One region of the Pantoea sp. SGAir0175 genome, then DNA from elsewhere that is predicted to be linked to it. Evidence: predicted binding sites of a transcription regulator. Region 1 holds the regulator's gene; each other region holds the start of a gene.

The links. The regulator CRP, encoded in region 1, controls carbon source genes, mostly activating them, when cyclic AMP is high. The targets are predictions, from matches to a motif close to ATGTGANNNNNNTCACAT.
Region 2: a site for CRP is predicted at 2,322-2,339, ahead of msrB (peptide-methionine (R)-S-oxide reductase MsrB). Genes of this name have one in related genera too.
Region 3: a site for CRP is predicted at 1,834-1,851, ahead of C1N56_RS17195 (nucleoside-specific channel-forming protein Tsx). Genes of this name have one in related genera too.
Region 4: a site for CRP is predicted at 2,704-2,721, ahead of pth (aminoacyl-tRNA hydrolase). Genes of this name have one in related genera too.

Annotation. Positions count from the first base shown of each region.
Region 1 covers NZ_CP028081.1:297,683-301,786, reverse strand. Annotated here, with positions in the region: gene C1N56_RS01320 (phosphoribulokinase) at 1-790, shown strand, start outside; gene C1N56_RS01315 (OsmC family protein) at 861-1,265, opposite strand; gene crp (cAMP-activated global transcriptional regulator CRP) at 1,570-2,202, shown strand; gene C1N56_RS01305 (YccS/YhfK family putative transporter) at 2,261-4,104, shown strand, end outside.
Region 2 covers NZ_CP028081.1:1,968,446-1,972,549, reverse strand. Annotated here, with positions in the region: gene ansA (asparaginase) at 1-852, shown strand, start outside; gene pncA (bifunctional nicotinamidase/pyrazinamidase) at 869-1,477, shown strand; gene C1N56_RS09085 (YeaC family protein) at 1,513-1,794, opposite strand; gene msrB (peptide-methionine (R)-S-oxide reductase MsrB) at 1,797-2,207, opposite strand; gene gapA (glyceraldehyde-3-phosphate dehydrogenase) at 2,546-3,544, shown strand; gene C1N56_RS09070 (D-hexose-6-phosphate mutarotase) at 3,619-4,104, shown strand, end outside.
Region 3 covers NZ_CP028081.1:3,657,721-3,661,824, reverse strand. Annotated here, with positions in the region: gene C1N56_RS17205 (LysR family transcriptional regulator) at 1-213, shown strand, start outside; gene yjdN (VOC family metalloprotein YjdN) at 285-722, shown strand; gene C1N56_RS17195 (nucleoside-specific channel-forming protein Tsx) at 768-1,634, opposite strand; gene C1N56_RS17190 (sensor histidine kinase) at 1,965-3,323, opposite strand; gene C1N56_RS17185 (response regulator) at 3,320-3,979, opposite strand.
Region 4 covers NZ_CP028081.1:1,834,332-1,838,435, reverse strand. Annotated here, with positions in the region: gene prs (ribose-phosphate diphosphokinase) at 1-948, shown strand; gene C1N56_RS08405 (GGDEF domain-containing protein) at 1,174-2,343, shown strand; gene ychH (stress-induced protein YchH) at 2,340-2,618, opposite strand; gene pth (aminoacyl-tRNA hydrolase) at 2,880-3,467, shown strand; gene ychF (redox-regulated ATPase YchF) at 3,575-4,104, shown strand, end outside.

The DNA.
Region 1 (4,104 bases):
AATTTTCCAGCAGCTGGATCTGCACGCGGCGGAAGTAGAAGGCGACAGTTTCCATCGCTATACCCGTCCGGAAATGGACATGGCGATTCGTAAGGCGCGCGACCTCGGGCGTCACATCAGCTACTTTGGCCCGGAAGCCAACGACTTCGGCCTGCTGGAGCAGACTTTCCGCGACTATGGTCAGAGCGGACTCGGCCAGTCGCGCAAATATCTGCACACCTACGATGAAGCGGTGCCGTGGAATCAGGTGCCGGGCACGTTTACACCCTGGCAGCCGCTGCCGGAAAACACCGATGTGCTGTTCTATGAAGGCCTGCACGGCGGCGTGGTGACGCAGCAGCATAACGTGGCTGAACATGTCGATCTGCTGGTTGGCGTGGTACCGATTGTTAATCTGGAGTGGATTCAGAAACTGGTGCGCGACACCAGCGAGCGCGGCCATTCGCGCGAAGCGGTGATGGATTCGGTGGTGCGTTCGATGGAAGACTACATCAACTACATCACGCCGCAGTTTTCCCGCACGCACCTCAACTTCCAGCGCGTGCCGACCGTGGATACCTCGAACCCGTTTGCCGCGCGTGAGATCCCGTCGCTGGATGAGAGCTTTGTGGTGATTCATTTTCGCGGCCTGGAGGGCATCGCTTTTCCTTATTTACTGGCGATGATCCAGGGCTCGTTTATTTCCCACATGAATACGCTGGTGGTGCCGGGCGGCAAGATGGGACTGGCGATGGAGTTAATCATGACGCCGCTGGTGCAGCGGTTGATTGAAGGAAAACGTATTGAATAGCGCAGGCTAACGCGCCAGTTTCGCCGGGAGGAGCTGAGATCGGGAGCGCAGGGCCGCGCTCCCGGCTGGATTACAGCTCCACCACTTCGTAGCTGTGCGTTATCTCGACGCCCTTGCCCAACATGATCGCCACCGAGCAGTACTTCTCCGCGGACAGATCCACCGCGCGCGCTACCGCTTTATCGCTCAGCGCTTTGCCGCTGACAATAAAATGCAGATTGATATGCGTAAAAATGCGTGGCGCTTCTTCGCGGCGTTCCGAGGTCAGTTTGACTTCACAATCGGCGACATCGTTGCGCCCCTTTTGCAGAATCGACACCACGTCAATCGCGCTGCAGCCGCCCGCAGCCATCAACACCATTTCCATCGGGCTGGGCGCTTTATCACCGGAATTGCCGTCCATTAATACCTGATGACCGGATGAGGATTCTCCGAGAAAGGTCAGCCCTTCCACCCATTTCACTCGTGCCTGCATTATTCTTTCTCCTGAAGCGGCGGTTTTGCCGCCAGAGTACGCTTTCACCTGACAAACAGCAATGCAGACGCATCCCCCACCTGCTGAAGCGAGACAACAGGAGACAGGTTGCAAAAGCTATGCTACAAACAGTGCTGAAAATATTTTCGTCACGAAAGACGAAAGCGGGACGAATCAAAAGCATCGCTTACGAATCCACCCCCGAATAACTGTCCCTCACGGGAAACGCTGGACGATTTCACCGCCTGACAGGGAAAACTGCCCCCTGTATTTTGGGCACGATTACAACAGAGGATAATAGCGAATGGTTCTCGGCAAACCGCAAACAGACCCTACACTCGAATGGTTCCTGTCCCATTGCCATATTCACAAATATCCATCCAAAAGCACCCTCATCCATCAGGGTGAGAAAGCGGAAACGCTGTACTACATCGTGAAAGGTTCCGTCGCGGTACTGATTAAAGATGAAGAAGGCAAAGAGATGATTCTCTCCTACCTCAATCAGGGGGATTTCATCGGTGAGCTCGGCCTGTTTGAAGAGGGCCAGGAGCGTAGCGCCTGGGTACGTGCGAAAACCGCCTGCGAAGTGGCTGAAATTTCCTACAAAAAATTCCGTCAGCTGATTCAGGTCAATCCGGATATTTTAATGCGCCTGTCGGCGCAGATGGCGCGTCGCCTGCAGGTAACATCTGAAAAAGTCGGCAACCTTGCCTTCCTCGATGTGACCGGCCGTATCGCGCAAACGCTGCTCAACCTGGCGAAACAGCCTGACGCCATGACCCACCCGGACGGTATGCAGATTAAAATCACCCGTCAGGAGATTGGTCAGATCGTGGGCTGCTCACGCGAAACCGTGGGTCGTATCCTGAAAATGCTGGAAGATCAGAACCTGATCTCCGCACATGGCAAAACCATCGTCGTTTACGGCACCCGCTGATTTCTTCTCACCCACGGCGTGATGGCAACATCGCGCCGTTTCTGTTTACGATGAGCTGATGTGGCGTCGAATCATCTATCATCCGGAAGTTAACTATGCGCTGCGGCAAACGCTGGTGCTGTGCCTGCCTGTGGCGCTCGGCTGGCTGTTTGGCGATCTGCAAAAAGGGCTGCTGTTCTCCCTGGTGCCGGCCTGCTGCAACATCGCCGGTCTGGATACGCCACACAAGCGGTTCTTCAAACGGCTGATTGTCGGCGGCGCACTGTTCGCCAGCGGCAGTTTTCTGATTCAGTACCTCACGGCTTACGCTGTGCCGCTGCCGCTGATTCTGCTGGTGTTGCCGCTGCTGGTGGGCGTGACCGGTGAAATCAGCCCGCTGCATGGTCGTTTGCTGCCCGGCACGCTGATCGCCGCCATCTTTACCTTAAGCCTCGTCGGCCGTATGCCGATGTGGGTCCCGCCGCTGCTGTATATCGGCGGGACGCTGTGGTACGGGCTGTTTAACTGGTTCTGGTTCTGGCTGTGGAAAGAGCAGCCGATGCGCGAGACCCTCAGCCTGCTGTACCGCGAGCTGGCCGATTACTGCGACGCCAAATACACCCTGCTGACGCAGCTGACCGATCCGGAAAAAGCGCTGCCACCATTACTGGCGCGCCAGCAGAAAGCGGTCGATCTGATCACCACCTGCTACCAGCAGATGCATATGCTGTCGGCCAGCCGTGATAACAGCCATAAACGCCTGACGCGCGCCTTTCAGGTTGCGCTCGATCTGCAGGAGCACATCTCGGTCAGCCTGCACCAGCCGGAAGAGGTGCAAAAGCTGGTGGAGCAGAGCCACGCCGAGGCGGTGATCCGCTGGAACGCGAAAATCATTTCGGCACGGCTACGCGTGCTGGCCGATGCCATTCTCTATCACCAGCTGCCGGAACGCTTCCACATGGAAAAGCCGCTCGGCGCGCTGGAGAAAATTGCCCGGCAGCACCCGGATAATCCGGTCGGTAATTTCTGCCTCTACCATTTCAGCCGCATTGCGCGCGTGCTGCGCACGCAGAAGCCGCTGTATACCCGCGACCTGATGGCCGATCGCCAGCGCCGCCTGCCGCTGTTGCCGGCGCTGCGCAGCTACCTGTCGCTAAAATCTGCCGCGCTGCGGACGGCGGCGCGCTTTGCGGTGATGCTGATGTTCGGCAGCGCGCTGGCGCTGTTCTTCAATATTCCCAAGCCCTACTGGATTCTGATGACCATCATGTTTGTCAGCCAGAACGGCTACAGCGCCACGCGCGTGCGCATTCAGCACCGCGCGCTCGGCACCTTCGCCGGCTTGCTGATCGCCGCAGCGTCGCTGCGCTTTGCTGTTCCGGAGTCGATTGCCCTGCTGACCATGCTGGTCATCACCCTCGCCAGCTATCTGATCACGCGTAAATATTATGGCTGGTCGATGATTGGCTTTACGGTGACGGCGGTGTATTCACTGCAGCTGCTGTCGCTGAACGGCGCGCAGTTCCTGCTGCCGCGCATGATGGATACGCTGATGGGCTGCCTGATTGCCTTCGCCGGCATGATCTGGCTATGGCCGCAATGGCAGAGCGGGCTGCTGCGCAATAACGCGCACGACGCGCTGGAGGCGTATCAGGAGGCGCTGCGCCTGCTGCTCGGTCCGGAGCAGGCGCCGGAGAAGCTGGCGTATCAGCGCGTCAAGGTTAACCAGGCGCACAACGCGCTGTTTAACTCGCTCAACCAGGCGTCTACCGAACCGGGCTTTAACTTCCAGTATCTGAAAGATATGCGCCTGTGGGTGACTCACAGCCAGTTTATCGTCGAGCACATCAACGCCATGACCATTCTGGCGCGCGAGCACACCATGCTGACGCCAAAGCTGGCAGAGCGCTATTTGCAGTCCTG
Region 2 (4,104 bases), 1.7 Mb from region 1:
CATCCGCTGATTGACTCCTCGGATATGACGCCGCAGGACTGGCAGTCAATCGCTGACGACATCCAGCTGAACTACGATCGCTATGACGGTTTCGTCATTCTGCATGGCACCGATACCATGGCGTTCACCGCGTCGGCGCTGTCGTTCATGCTGGAGAACCTGGCCAAGCCGGTGATCGTCACCGGGTCGCAGATCCCGCTGGCCGAGTTGCGCTCAGACGGTCAGCAGAACCTGCTGAACTCGCTGTACGTCGCGGCTAACTATCCGATTAATGAAGTGGCGCTGTTCTTCAACAACACGCTATTCCGCGGTAACCGCACCACCAAAGCCCACGCCGACGGCTTTAATGCGTTTGCGTCACCGAACCTGTCGCCGCTGCTGGAAGCAGGCATCCATATTCGCCGTCTCAATACGCCACCAGCACCGCGCGGCAGCGGTGAGCTGATCGTCCATCCGATCACGCCTCAGCCGATTGGTGTGGTGACCATCTATCCAGGCATCTCTGCCGACGTGGTGCGCAATTTCCTGCGTCAGCCGGTGAAGGCGCTGATTCTGCGCTCTTACGGTGTGGGCAACGCGCCACAAAACGCCGAGTTTCTTGCCGAACTGCAGCAGGCCAGCGAGCGCGGCATTGTGGTGGTGAACCTGACGCAGTGCATGTCCGGCAAGGTCAACATGGGCGGTTACGCCACCGGCAACGCACTGGAACACGCCGGCGTGATCAGTGGTTTTGATCTGACCGTCGAGGCCACCCTGACTAAACTGCACTTTTTGTTAAGCCAGAACCTCACCAGCGCTGAAATTCGTGCCAAAATGCAGCAGAATTTACGTGGCGAACTGACCGAAGACTGATACGGAGCAAAATCCCATGAAGCGGGCATTGATAATCATCGATATTCAGAACGATTTTTGCCCCGGCGGCCCGATGGCCGTGCGTGAAGGTGACCAGACGGTTGCCGTTGCTAATCGCTATGCACGCGAATTCCGCGCGCGCGGTGAATGCGTGGTGGCATTGCAGGACTGGCATCCGGCCAATCACGGCAGCTTTGCCTCGGTCTCTGGCGAGCCGGTGTATACCCTCGGTGAACTGAATGGTCTGGCGCAGATCTGGTGGCCGGATCACGGCGTGCAGCACTCACAGGGCGCGGATTTCCATCCGGATCTCGATCGCAGTCTGATTGATGCGGTGTTCCATAAAGGCGGCGATGTGGATGTGGATAGCTACAGCGCCTTTTTCGATAACGGGCACCGCCGCAAAACCGAGCTCGACAGCTGGCTGCGCGAGCGCGGCATTACTCACCTGGTGATGCTGGGCCTGGCGACCGATTACTGCGTCAAGTACAGCGTGCTGGATGCGCTGGAACTGGGATATCACGTTGAGGTGGTGCAGGAAGGCTGCCGTGGCGTCAATCTCAATCCGGACGACAGCGAGATCGCGATCGCGCAGATGCAGGCGCAGGGTGCGGTCATTATCTGAAAATCAGGGCTGGAACTCTCCAGCCCTGCAGCCAGTTAATGCAGGTTGATGCGCGTCACGTCGGACTCGATTCCCCACTCTTCCTTCAGCTGTTTTTTCGACTTCATTACCATCTCGCCGCCTTTACCGATGGTCATGTGCTGCGGTTCGTCGTTGTGCCGCGCCTGCCACAGCATCACCAGCTGCAGGCAGTTATCTTTCTGATCCTGCGTCAGCGCCACGCCGTCTGGCCACTTGCCGGTTTCCACCGCGCTGGCGAGGCGCTCGTAGACTTCCGGCGTCATCGCCGCCAGCATTGCTTCCAGTTCCTGCTTCATGCTCAGCCCTCGTGCTGATTGCCCTGCTCGTCAGTAAAGTTCAGCGACGCTGAGTTGACACAATAGCGCTCGCCGGTTGGCTGCGGGCCATCCGAGAAGACGTGGCCCAGATGGGCGTCGCAGTTACCGCAGCGGATTTCGACGCGGTGCATACCGTGCGAGTCATCTTCCAGATAGCGGATAGCTTCATCGTTATACGGCTGGTAAAAGCTCGGCCAGCCGCAGCCGGAGTCATACTTGGTTTCGGAGAGAAACAGCGGTGCGTTGCAGACCAGGCAGTGATAGATACCCTCCTGCTTGTTGTGCAACAGCGCGCCGGTGAAAGGCGGTTCGGTTCCACGATGCTGAGTGACGTAGCGCTGCATTTCCGACAGCTGGGCAATTTTTGCCTCGGGTGCGGTGTCTTTAGCCATTTTGAGTTCCGGAGTGTCATTCTGTAAAAATCGTCTAGTATTCTAACAAACGAACAACATCTTCCGGGTCTTTTTTCGTGCGGATGCTTTTGCCCCGACCAGCACTGCGCAATTTTGTGATGACGATCACTCTTTGCAACAGTCATCCCTTTTTAGTCTGCATTCGGCGTAAGATAGGTGCGCAATAAGGGCGCTGCGCAAGCGTTTGCGCACCCAATTATTCCTGGCGCTGGAATTGACCTGTCGCAACAATTGACACGATTCCGCTTGACGCCTGGTAAGGTTTTTGTAATTTTACAGCCAACCTTTTATTCACTAACAAATAGCTGGTGGAATATATGACTATCAAAGTAGGTATCAACGGTTTTGGCCGTATCGGTCGCATCGTTTTCCGTGCTGCTCAGCAGCGTTCTGACATCGAAATCGTCGCGATCAACGACCTGCTCGACGCCGATTACATGGCTTACATGCTGAAGTATGACTCTACACACGGTCGTTTCGACGGCACCGTAGAAGTGAAAGATGGCGCGCTGATCGTTAACGGTAAAAAAATCCGTGTTACCGCTGAGAAAGACCCGGCTAACCTGAAATGGGACGAAGTGGGCGTTGACGTTGTTGCTGAAGCAACCGGTATCTTCCTGACCGACGAAACCGCACGTAAACACATCACTGCCGGCGCGAAGAAAGTGGTTCTGACTGGCCCGTCTAAAGATGACACCCCAATGTTCGTTCGTGGTGCCAACTTCGACAAATATGCCGGCCAGGACATCGTGTCTAACGCTTCCTGCACCACCAACTGCCTGGCACCGCTGGCTAAAGTGATCAACGACAAGTTCGGTATCGTTGAAGGTCTGATGACCACTGTTCACGCCACCACCGCCACCCAGAAAACCGTTGATGGCCCGTCTCACAAAGACTGGCGCGGCGGCCGCGGTGCAGCGCAGAACATCATCCCATCTTCTACCGGCGCAGCAAAAGCAGTAGGCAAAGTTCTGCCAGAGCTGAACGGTAAACTGACCGGTATGGCGTTCCGCGTACCAACACCAAACGTCTCTGTGGTTGACCTGACCGTCCGTCTGGAAAAACCAGCGTCTTACAAAGACATCTGTGCAGCCATCAAAGCCGCTGCTGAAGGTGACATGAAAGACGTGCTGGGCTACATCGAAGACGACGTGGTTTCTACCGACTTCAACGGCGAAACCCTGACTTCCGTGTTCGACGCGAAAGCCGGTATCGCTCTGAACGACAACTTTGTGAAACTGGTTTCCTGGTACGATAACGAAACCGGTTACTCCAACAAGGTTCTGGATCTGATTGCACTGGTTGCTGCTAAGTAAGCTAACCGGCTAAACAGACAAGGGGTGACTTCGGTCGCCCCTTTTTTTTCGATTGGATGAGAGAAGGTCTGACAATGCACAATTCGCTCTTTAACTTGCCCGTGGTGACGCAGATCACCCCTTACCTGTCGCAGCGTCAGATGGGTGAATTATCGATTCTGGTGATCAGCCATCCGAAAGTGCGCGCCGCCATTGCCCTGCAGGGTGCGCACCTACTGGCATGGCAACCGGCCGGTCAGCAGCCCGCCATCTGGCTCAGCGACAAGACGCCATTCGTCAGCGGAAAAGCCATTCGCGGCGGCGTGCCGGTCTGCTGGCCGTGGTTTGGTCCGGCAGGTGAACCTGCGCATGGCTTTGCCCGCAATCAGCCGTGGACGCTGACGGCGCATGATGAGAACGAAGATGCGGTCATGCTGACGTTCACGCTGGAAAGTAATGCACAAACGAAAAAACTGTGGCCGCACGACTTCACACTGCTGGCGCGCTTCCGCATTGCTGAACACTGTGAGATTGAGCTGGAAGCCTGGGGCGATTATGAAGCCACTGCCGCGCTGCACAGC
Region 3 (4,104 bases), 780 kb from region 1:
GCCTGCACCAGCCTGGTGGCAAAGAGTGATTTTGTCAGCATCATTGCGCGCGACGTGATTGAAGACCCTACGCACGGCGGGCAGCTGATCGCGCTGGATCTCGACGATCCGCTGCCGAAAGCCACCTTCTATCTGATTCAGCGTAAAGACACTGCGCTGACGCCGATGAGCGCTTACATGGCGCAGCTGTTCCGCCGCTACTGCCAGCCGTGACGGGTGAAAAACTGCATCGTCTACACTTTAGGTGTACGACACGCGTTAACGCACTCTCAACGGAGGTTACGATGCAGGTGAGTCCTTATTTATTTCTCTACGGCCGCTGTGAAGAAGCGATTGCCTTCTATCTGGAGGCCACCGGCGGCGAAATTCTGCAAAAAATGACGTTTGGCGATATGCCGGAGCAGGGCGAGCAGGTGGGCGATGAGTCGGCGCCGCCGCTGCCGCCGGAAAAGATTATGCATGCGCATCTGCGCATTGGTCAGGGCGAGCTGATGCTAAGTGATGGCAATACCGCCCAGCCACCGGCGTCCGAACATGCCGGTTATGCGGTGAGCCTGGCCACGCCAGATGAAGCGGAGGGTAAAGCCTGGTTTGATAAGCTCTCTGCGGGCGGCAAAGTGACCACTGAATGGCAGAAAACCTTCTGGTCGAACGGCTTCGGGATGTTTATCGATAAGTTTGGCATCCCATGGCGCATCAACGTGGTGAAGCCACAGGCGTAACCGACTGGCGTGGCCGCGATGGTGAGCGGCCACGCCGGAAGCGGTTTAGAAGTTGTAACCCACCACCAGGTAGTAACCCCAGCCGGTTGATTTCACTTCAAACGGACCGTTGCCGAAGTTCAGCTCCTGGCCATCAGCCCACTGGCCGCCGTTGTGGAAGTAACGCGCCACGGTAGAGACATGCCAGTGATCGTAGTTCAGCGACAGAATGTGGCTGGAGGCAATTGAGTTGCTGGTGCGCGAGCGGTCAGACTTGTCACGCAGATCGGAACCCCAGTCAAAGTTGGTGAAGCCGATATAGCTCAGCTTGCCGCCCCACAGGTCAGTGATCGGCACAAAGTATTTCACCTTGAAGCGATAACCATCCCAGCTGTTTTCGTTCGCCGCACCGTAGTTTTCCCACTGGTATTTCGCGTACACGTTCAGTGACAGGCCGATATCGCTATGGGTATCAATGTCAGTACCCAGACCCATATACCAGGTGTTCTGACGGCTGTCGCTGTTGCGACCCATGTCGTAGATGTAGTTGTTAGCGAAGTACCACTCTTTGAACGGTCCGAACGCCAGGCTGGTGCCGGTCAGCTTATCGATGGAGAAGCGTGGCTCAATTTCCATGAACATCGGCGAACCGTGGTCAAAAATACCGTTGGCATTGCTGTTACCCACGCCAAAGAAGTTGGTCAGGTCAAGGTAGCCGTAGAAATCAAACCAGTCCTTTTTAGTAAAGGCTTCGTATTCGAGATACACATCATTGTTGAACTGGGGTCCGAAGCGGGTGTGATAACTGCCTACCACGTTCACGCTCTGATGCCACCAGTCAGAAAGGTACTGCGGATCGCTTTCCGCCGCCTGTGCGGCGCCGGTCCAGCTACTGGCCAGTAAGGCCCCTGCTATCAACGTTTTAAATTTCATTATTTTTTAACCACTTGCTCGTGATCGCCGCGCAAATGCTGCGATCGGGTGAAATCGATCCCAGGGGATGGGCAGTGTGCTGTTGTCGCCGGTCTGACGCGCCGGATTTTCAGGCCCGCGTAATGTGCCTGTAACAGAGCGATAGAAAATAGATTTTGATCACGTTTGTCAAAAAGTGTTGCATTTGGATTCAGTAAATATGTGAAGTTGATCACATAAAAGCCGTGTAACGAACGGAACCCCGCAACCGTTTACGTTGTCGGGATACGCAGAGAACTGGCAGGAGAAGAAAATAGCCGGCGCGGATTATCGCGCCGGAGAGGAAAGACGTCAGGGAAGGGTTACGCGTACCTGCAGGCCACACACTTCACCCTGCGGGTTCAGGCAATTCGACAGAGCCACCTGCATCTGATGCTTCTGCGCCACGCTGCGCACGATCGATAATCCTAAGCCGCTGCCCTGCGCCTGGACATCCGGCGAGCGGGTAAAGCGATCGAAGGCGCGCTCGATAAACGACTCCGGCATGCCGGGGCCGTTATCGACAATATCCACTACCGTATGATGACCGACGCGATGCAGCAGCACATCCACCAGGCTGCCTTCCGGCGTGTGCAGCATGGCGTTGCCGATCAGGTTATCGAACAGGCTGCGCAGATCAGAGCGGCTGGCGTGCAGACGATAGTGCGCGGTGCCGTTGAAGCCGATATCAATGCCGCGCTTGTCCGCCACCACCATCAGCTGCTCAATGCTTTCCTTCAGCAGGTCATCAAGCTCAATGGTCTCGACGCTGGCGACCACGGACTGATCCTCCTGGCGTGAGATATTCAGCAACTGCGTCACCAGATGGCGCGTGCGCGTGACGCCCGCTTCCAGCTGATCAAACTGGCGGCTGGCTTCGCCCGGCAGGATGTGCTGACGCAGGTTCTCCAGCTGTAACGTGACGGCGGTGACCGGCGTGCGCAGTTCATGCGCGGCATCCTCAAGGAACTGGCGCTGTGACGACCAGGCCGCGCGTAGTTTATCCAGTAGCGAGTTATAAGCATCGACCAGCGGCAGCACTTCGTCCGGCAGACCGTCCGGCGACACGCTGTGCGGATGCAGGGTTTCCTGCGCCGCAATCTGGCGCGACGCCACGCGCAGATCGCGCGTAATGGCACGCACCACCAGCCAGATCACCAGCAGCGACAGCGGCATCATCAGGATCAGCGGAATGATGGCGGAGAGTACGCGTTTAACCATCAGGCTCTTCATGTAGCCGACGTTGTGCAGCACCTGAATATTGCCGATCTCGCTGCCCAGCTCGCCGGGACGGGTGTAAACGCGCCACTGGCAGTCATCGCCGCAGTCGCCAACTTTTAAATCTGACCAGCCTTTTTTGCTCTGCAGGGGCGCGTGCAACGCCGGCCAGGAACTGGCGCGCAGGTGATTATTGGTGTCCCAGAGCTGAACGATATAGGTACTTTTCAGTTTCTCCTGCTGCATCACCATTGGCATCAGTGCCGGCATGCGCTGGCTGCTTGACCAGGCATCGGCAATTTTGGCGAGCTGGTCGTCCTTCATGGTGCCCATCATGTCGCCATAGCAGTGGTAGAAATACCAGGTGACACCGCCGATCATCGCCAGATGCAGCAGCACCAGCGTGGCCAGCAGTTTGTTGCGCAGCGACCGCATAAACGTAAAGGATCTCATATTGCCGGCACCCGCCAGCCCAGACCGCGCACGTTGCGAATCACTTCGTTATCGAGTTTGCGCCGCATGCCGTGAATCAGCACGTCCACGGCGTTGCTGGTGACCTCTTCGCCCCAGCCGTAGATGCGGTTTTCTAACTGCTCACGCGACAGGATCGCGCCCGGGCGTTCCAGCAGCGCATAGAGCAGGGCGTATTCACGTGCGGTTAGCTGCTCGCGCTGGCCTTTGTACAGCACTTCACGCGTCATCATATCGAGCTGCACGTCGCCGTTGCCCAGCAGGGAGTCCGCCGCACCGTGGCGGCGTCGGGTGATGGCTCGCATACGCGCCAGAACCTCTTGCAGATCAAAGGGTTTGAGTAAGTAGTCATCGGCGCCACTGTCCAGGCCCTGGATGCGCTGCTGCACGGTATCACGCGCGGTCAGCACCAGCACCGGCGTCATGTCACCGCGCGTGCGCGCACGGCGCAGCACATTGATGCCATCTTCACGCGGTAAACCGAGATCGAGCAGGACGCAGGTGTACCCGCCTTCCTGCCAGGCGTTGCTGGCAAATACGCCGTCACGCACCCAGTCCACCGACCAGCCGGCGGCCTCCAGTGCCTGCTGCAGGTTGGCGCCGATCATTTCATCATCTTCTACCAGCAGCACACGCATGATGCCCTCCTGAATAACTTGTCGCAGTGTAGCGCCCGATAATTAGCGCAGAATTAACCTGGCGCGCTGTTTCGTCGGGAAAGCCGTTTTTTTGCTTGCTAATTCTGCGCTAATTTTCTGCTAAT
Region 4 (4,104 bases), 1.5 Mb from region 1:
GTGCCTGATATGAAGCTATTTGCTGGTAACGCCACCCCGGAACTAGCACAACGTATTGCCAACCGCCTTTACACCAGCCTTGGAGACGCCGCTGTCGGCCGTTTCAGCGATGGCGAAGTAAGTGTACAGATTAATGAAAATGTACGCGGTGGTGATATTTTCATCATCCAGTCCACCTGTGCCCCCACCAATGATAACTTGATGGAGCTGGTTGTGATGGTCGACGCACTGCGTCGGGCTTCTGCTGGTCGTATTACTGCTGTAATCCCTTACTTTGGCTATGCCCGTCAGGACCGCCGCGTGCGTTCTGCCCGCGTGCCAATTACCGCCAAAGTTGTGGCTGATTTCCTCTCCAGCGTCGGCGTGGACCGTGTACTGACGGTTGACCTGCACGCTGAACAGATCCAGGGCTTCTTTGATGTCCCGGTGGATAACGTGTTCGGTAGCCCGATTCTGCTGGAAGATATGCTGCAGATTGGTCTGGAAAACCCGATTGTGGTTTCTCCGGACATCGGTGGCGTGGTGCGCGCTCGCGCTATCGCCAAACTGCTCAACGACACCGACATGGCCATCATCGACAAACGTCGCCCGCGTGCGAACGTGTCGCAGGTGATGCACATCATCGGTGACGTTGCTGGTCGTGACTGCGTACTGGTCGACGATATGATCGACACCGGCGGTACGCTGTGCAAAGCGGCTGAAGCACTGAAAGAGCGCGGCGCGAAACGCGTGTTCGCTTACGCCACCCACCCAATCTTCTCTGGCAACGCGGTGGAAAATCTGCGCAAATCAGTGATTGATCAGGTGATTGTTTGCGACACTATTCCGCTGTCGGAAGAGATGAAGTCGCTGCCAAATGTGCGTACACTGACGCTGTCTGGCATGCTGGCCGAAGCCATTCGTCGTATCAGCAACGAAGAATCGATTTCGGCGATGTTCGAACATTAATTGTTCGCGAAAAACCGGGCACCCTGCCCGGTTTTTTATTGCCTGAGCGCGGAGTAATATCCCGATAAAGCCGCTTCCGCTGCCACTATTTGCGCGATAAATGGCCTCAAAATCCGCCAATCTCCCCGCCTTCCACTCTTTTTATCAGACAAGCGCATCCGGGCTTTAGCGGTCCAGTGATTAGTGATATTTTTCACCACACTTTTGCTAAGAACTCCGACCACCATGCCACTCGACATTTATACGTTGTTTATTTGCGAGCTCTACGTGCTGGGGTTTCTGAGCATTATTTTGATTTTTGCCTGGGTCGGGGCGCAGTACGACCGGGTGCTGGGTTTTACCACGCTGACGCTAATACTGACGCTTGCCGCCGTGCTGCTCAGCAGCCTGCGCAGCGCCGGTTTGCACTTTTTGCCGGTGGCGGTCGGGAATGTCATCATGCTGCTGGCTTACGGCACCCTGCTCAACGCCTTTCGTACTTTTTGCCGCTTTCCGCTTGGTTTTTGCTGGATCACTGGTGCGCTACTGTGGGCCCTGCTTTGTGCCTTTCCGCAGTTCTATCACGGCCAGCCGAAACGCGTGCTGGTCATGTGCCTGCTGTGCATCATCTTTACCGCCGCGCTGATTCGTCTGCTGTGGCAGGCACGCGCCACGCTGACCGTCACTTTCTGGCCCGCGCAGATACTGCTGTGGATCCACTTACTGTTCCATCTGGCGCGCATTTTCCTTGACGATGCGGTAGCCACCCCCGTACCGGGCGCCATTGGCGGGTCCGGCTTTTCGGTGTATGTGATTCTGGAGTCGATCCTCTTCGTCATCGGCCTGACATTCACTATCCTGGCGATGGTCAATGAGCGTACGCAGATCGCCCATAAGCTGGCGTCGCTGCACGATCCGCTTACCGGCGTCTGGAACCGGCGCGCACTGTTTGAAGCCGCAGAAAAACTGCTGCTGCGCCACGCACGTTTGCCGCAGCCTTATATTTACAGTGCTGTGCTATTCGACCTAGATCATTTCAAAAGCATCAACGATCGCTATGGCCATCAGCAGGGGGATCGGGTGCTGGTGGATTTTTGTCAGGTGGTAAAAGCGTTAATGCCGGTTGAGGGTCAGTTTGCCCGGCTGGGCGGTGAGGAGTTTGCCGCGTTGCTTCCTGGCGACAGTGAGCAGGCGCAGCGCATATGTGAGCGTATCCGGCTGGCGACACAGCTGTCGCTACCCAACGACATCGGTTATACGGTGAGCATTGGCTTTGCCACTGCCAGCCAGCGGCATCAGGCGTTTCCCGACCTGCTGGCGCTGGCTGATGAAGCCTTGTATCGCGCTAAAGCCGCCGGACGTAACCGCGTCGAAGGTTATCAGACGCCGCAGGCGGCAATGGCGGAAGCCGGTTAGTGCGTTGAGTGGTGATCGCGACGGCAGCGTTTGTCACCGTAGTGACGCAGCCAGTAATAGCGGTCTTCCACCCTCTCCCGTCCGCTGACGCGTGCGCCGACCAGCCACAGTAGCGCACCCACAAAAATACTGAACATCGCTCCATGCGCGAGGAACTGTGGCAGGTTGACCGACGGTAGCTGGTTAATGATGGAATAACCCACCCCTAGCACCATGGTTAACAAGCCGAGACACATCAAACCATTACCGACAGTGCGGCAGTGTTGACGTTTCATGATTTACCTCCATCCTTTTCAGCAACGCAGAAAACAGCACGTTTGGTTAACTGGCCATAAGTTTAGGCAATGGCTGGCGGTTAAGATGCGTACAGGATCACACATCCTTCACAATGTCTGACAAAACTTTACCGCCAGCGCCTTGATTTCGATAGAAATTGATTAGTCACCTTAGGTCATTAATCTGTCATTGCGCCCTTTGTCATCCCTGCCGGCAGGCAGTAAACTATCGCCCTTTCGCAGCGAGACAGGATAAACATCGTGAGCAGCATTAAACTGATTGTGGGGCTGGCCAATCCCGGCGCTGAATACGCGGCAACGCGCCATAACGCTGGCGCCTGGTATGTGGATTTACTTTGCTCGCGCCATAATCAGTCCCTCAAAGAGGAGCCGAAATTTTTCGGCTACACCGCGCGCCTGTCGCTGGCCGGCGAGGATGTGCGCCTGCTGGTGCCCACCACCTTTATGAACCTGAGCGGCAAAGCGGTGGCGGCGATGGCAACGTTCTATCGCATTACGCCGGAAGAGATTCTGGTGGCACACGATGAAATGGACCTGCCGCCAGGCGTGGCTAAATTCAAACAGGGCGGCGGCCATGGCGGTCATAACGGCCTGAAAGACATCATCAGCAAGCTCGGTAATAACAACAATTTTCATCGCCTGCGCGTCGGTATCGGCCATCCGGGCGATCGTAACAAGGTCACCGGATTTGTGCTCGGCAAGGCACCGGCCAGCGAGCAGAAACTGATTGACGAGGCGATCGACGAAGCGGTGCGCTGCACCGAGCTGTGGCTGAAAGAGGACAAGATCAAGGCGATGAACCGCCTGCACGCCTTCAAAGCCAGCTAAGCCAATTCCCGCGCCGCCGCAGGGAATTCTGTGTATAATGCGCGAAAATTTTTGAATCAGTCGGCGCTGTCTGCCAGCGCTGCACACTCAGTGAGAAAGGTAAGATCATGGGATTTAAATGCGGTATTGTGGGCCTGCCGAACGTCGGTAAATCCACCCTGTTCAACGCGCTGACCAAAGCGGGTATCGAAGCAGCCAACTTTCCGTTCTGCACCATCGAACCCAACACCGGCGTTGTGCCGATGCCTGACCTGCGCCTCGATCAGCTGAGCGAAATTGTTAAGCCACAGCGCGTGGTGCCAACCACCATGGAGTTCGTGGACATCGCCGGTCTGGTAAAAGGTGCGTCGAAAGGTGAAGGCCTGGGCAACCAGTTCCTGACCAACATCCGCGAAACTGAAGCCATCGGCCACGTAGTGCGCTGCTTTGAAAACGACAACATCATCCACGTCTCCGGTAAAGTAAACCCGGCAGAAGATATTGATGTCATCAACACCGAGCTGGCGCTGTCGGATCTCGACACCTGCGAACGTGCCATACAGCGCTGCCAGAAGAAAGCCAAAGGCGGCGACAAAGATGCTAAAGCCGAACTGGCCGCGCTGGAGAAGTGCCTGCCGCATCTGGAAAACGCCGGTAT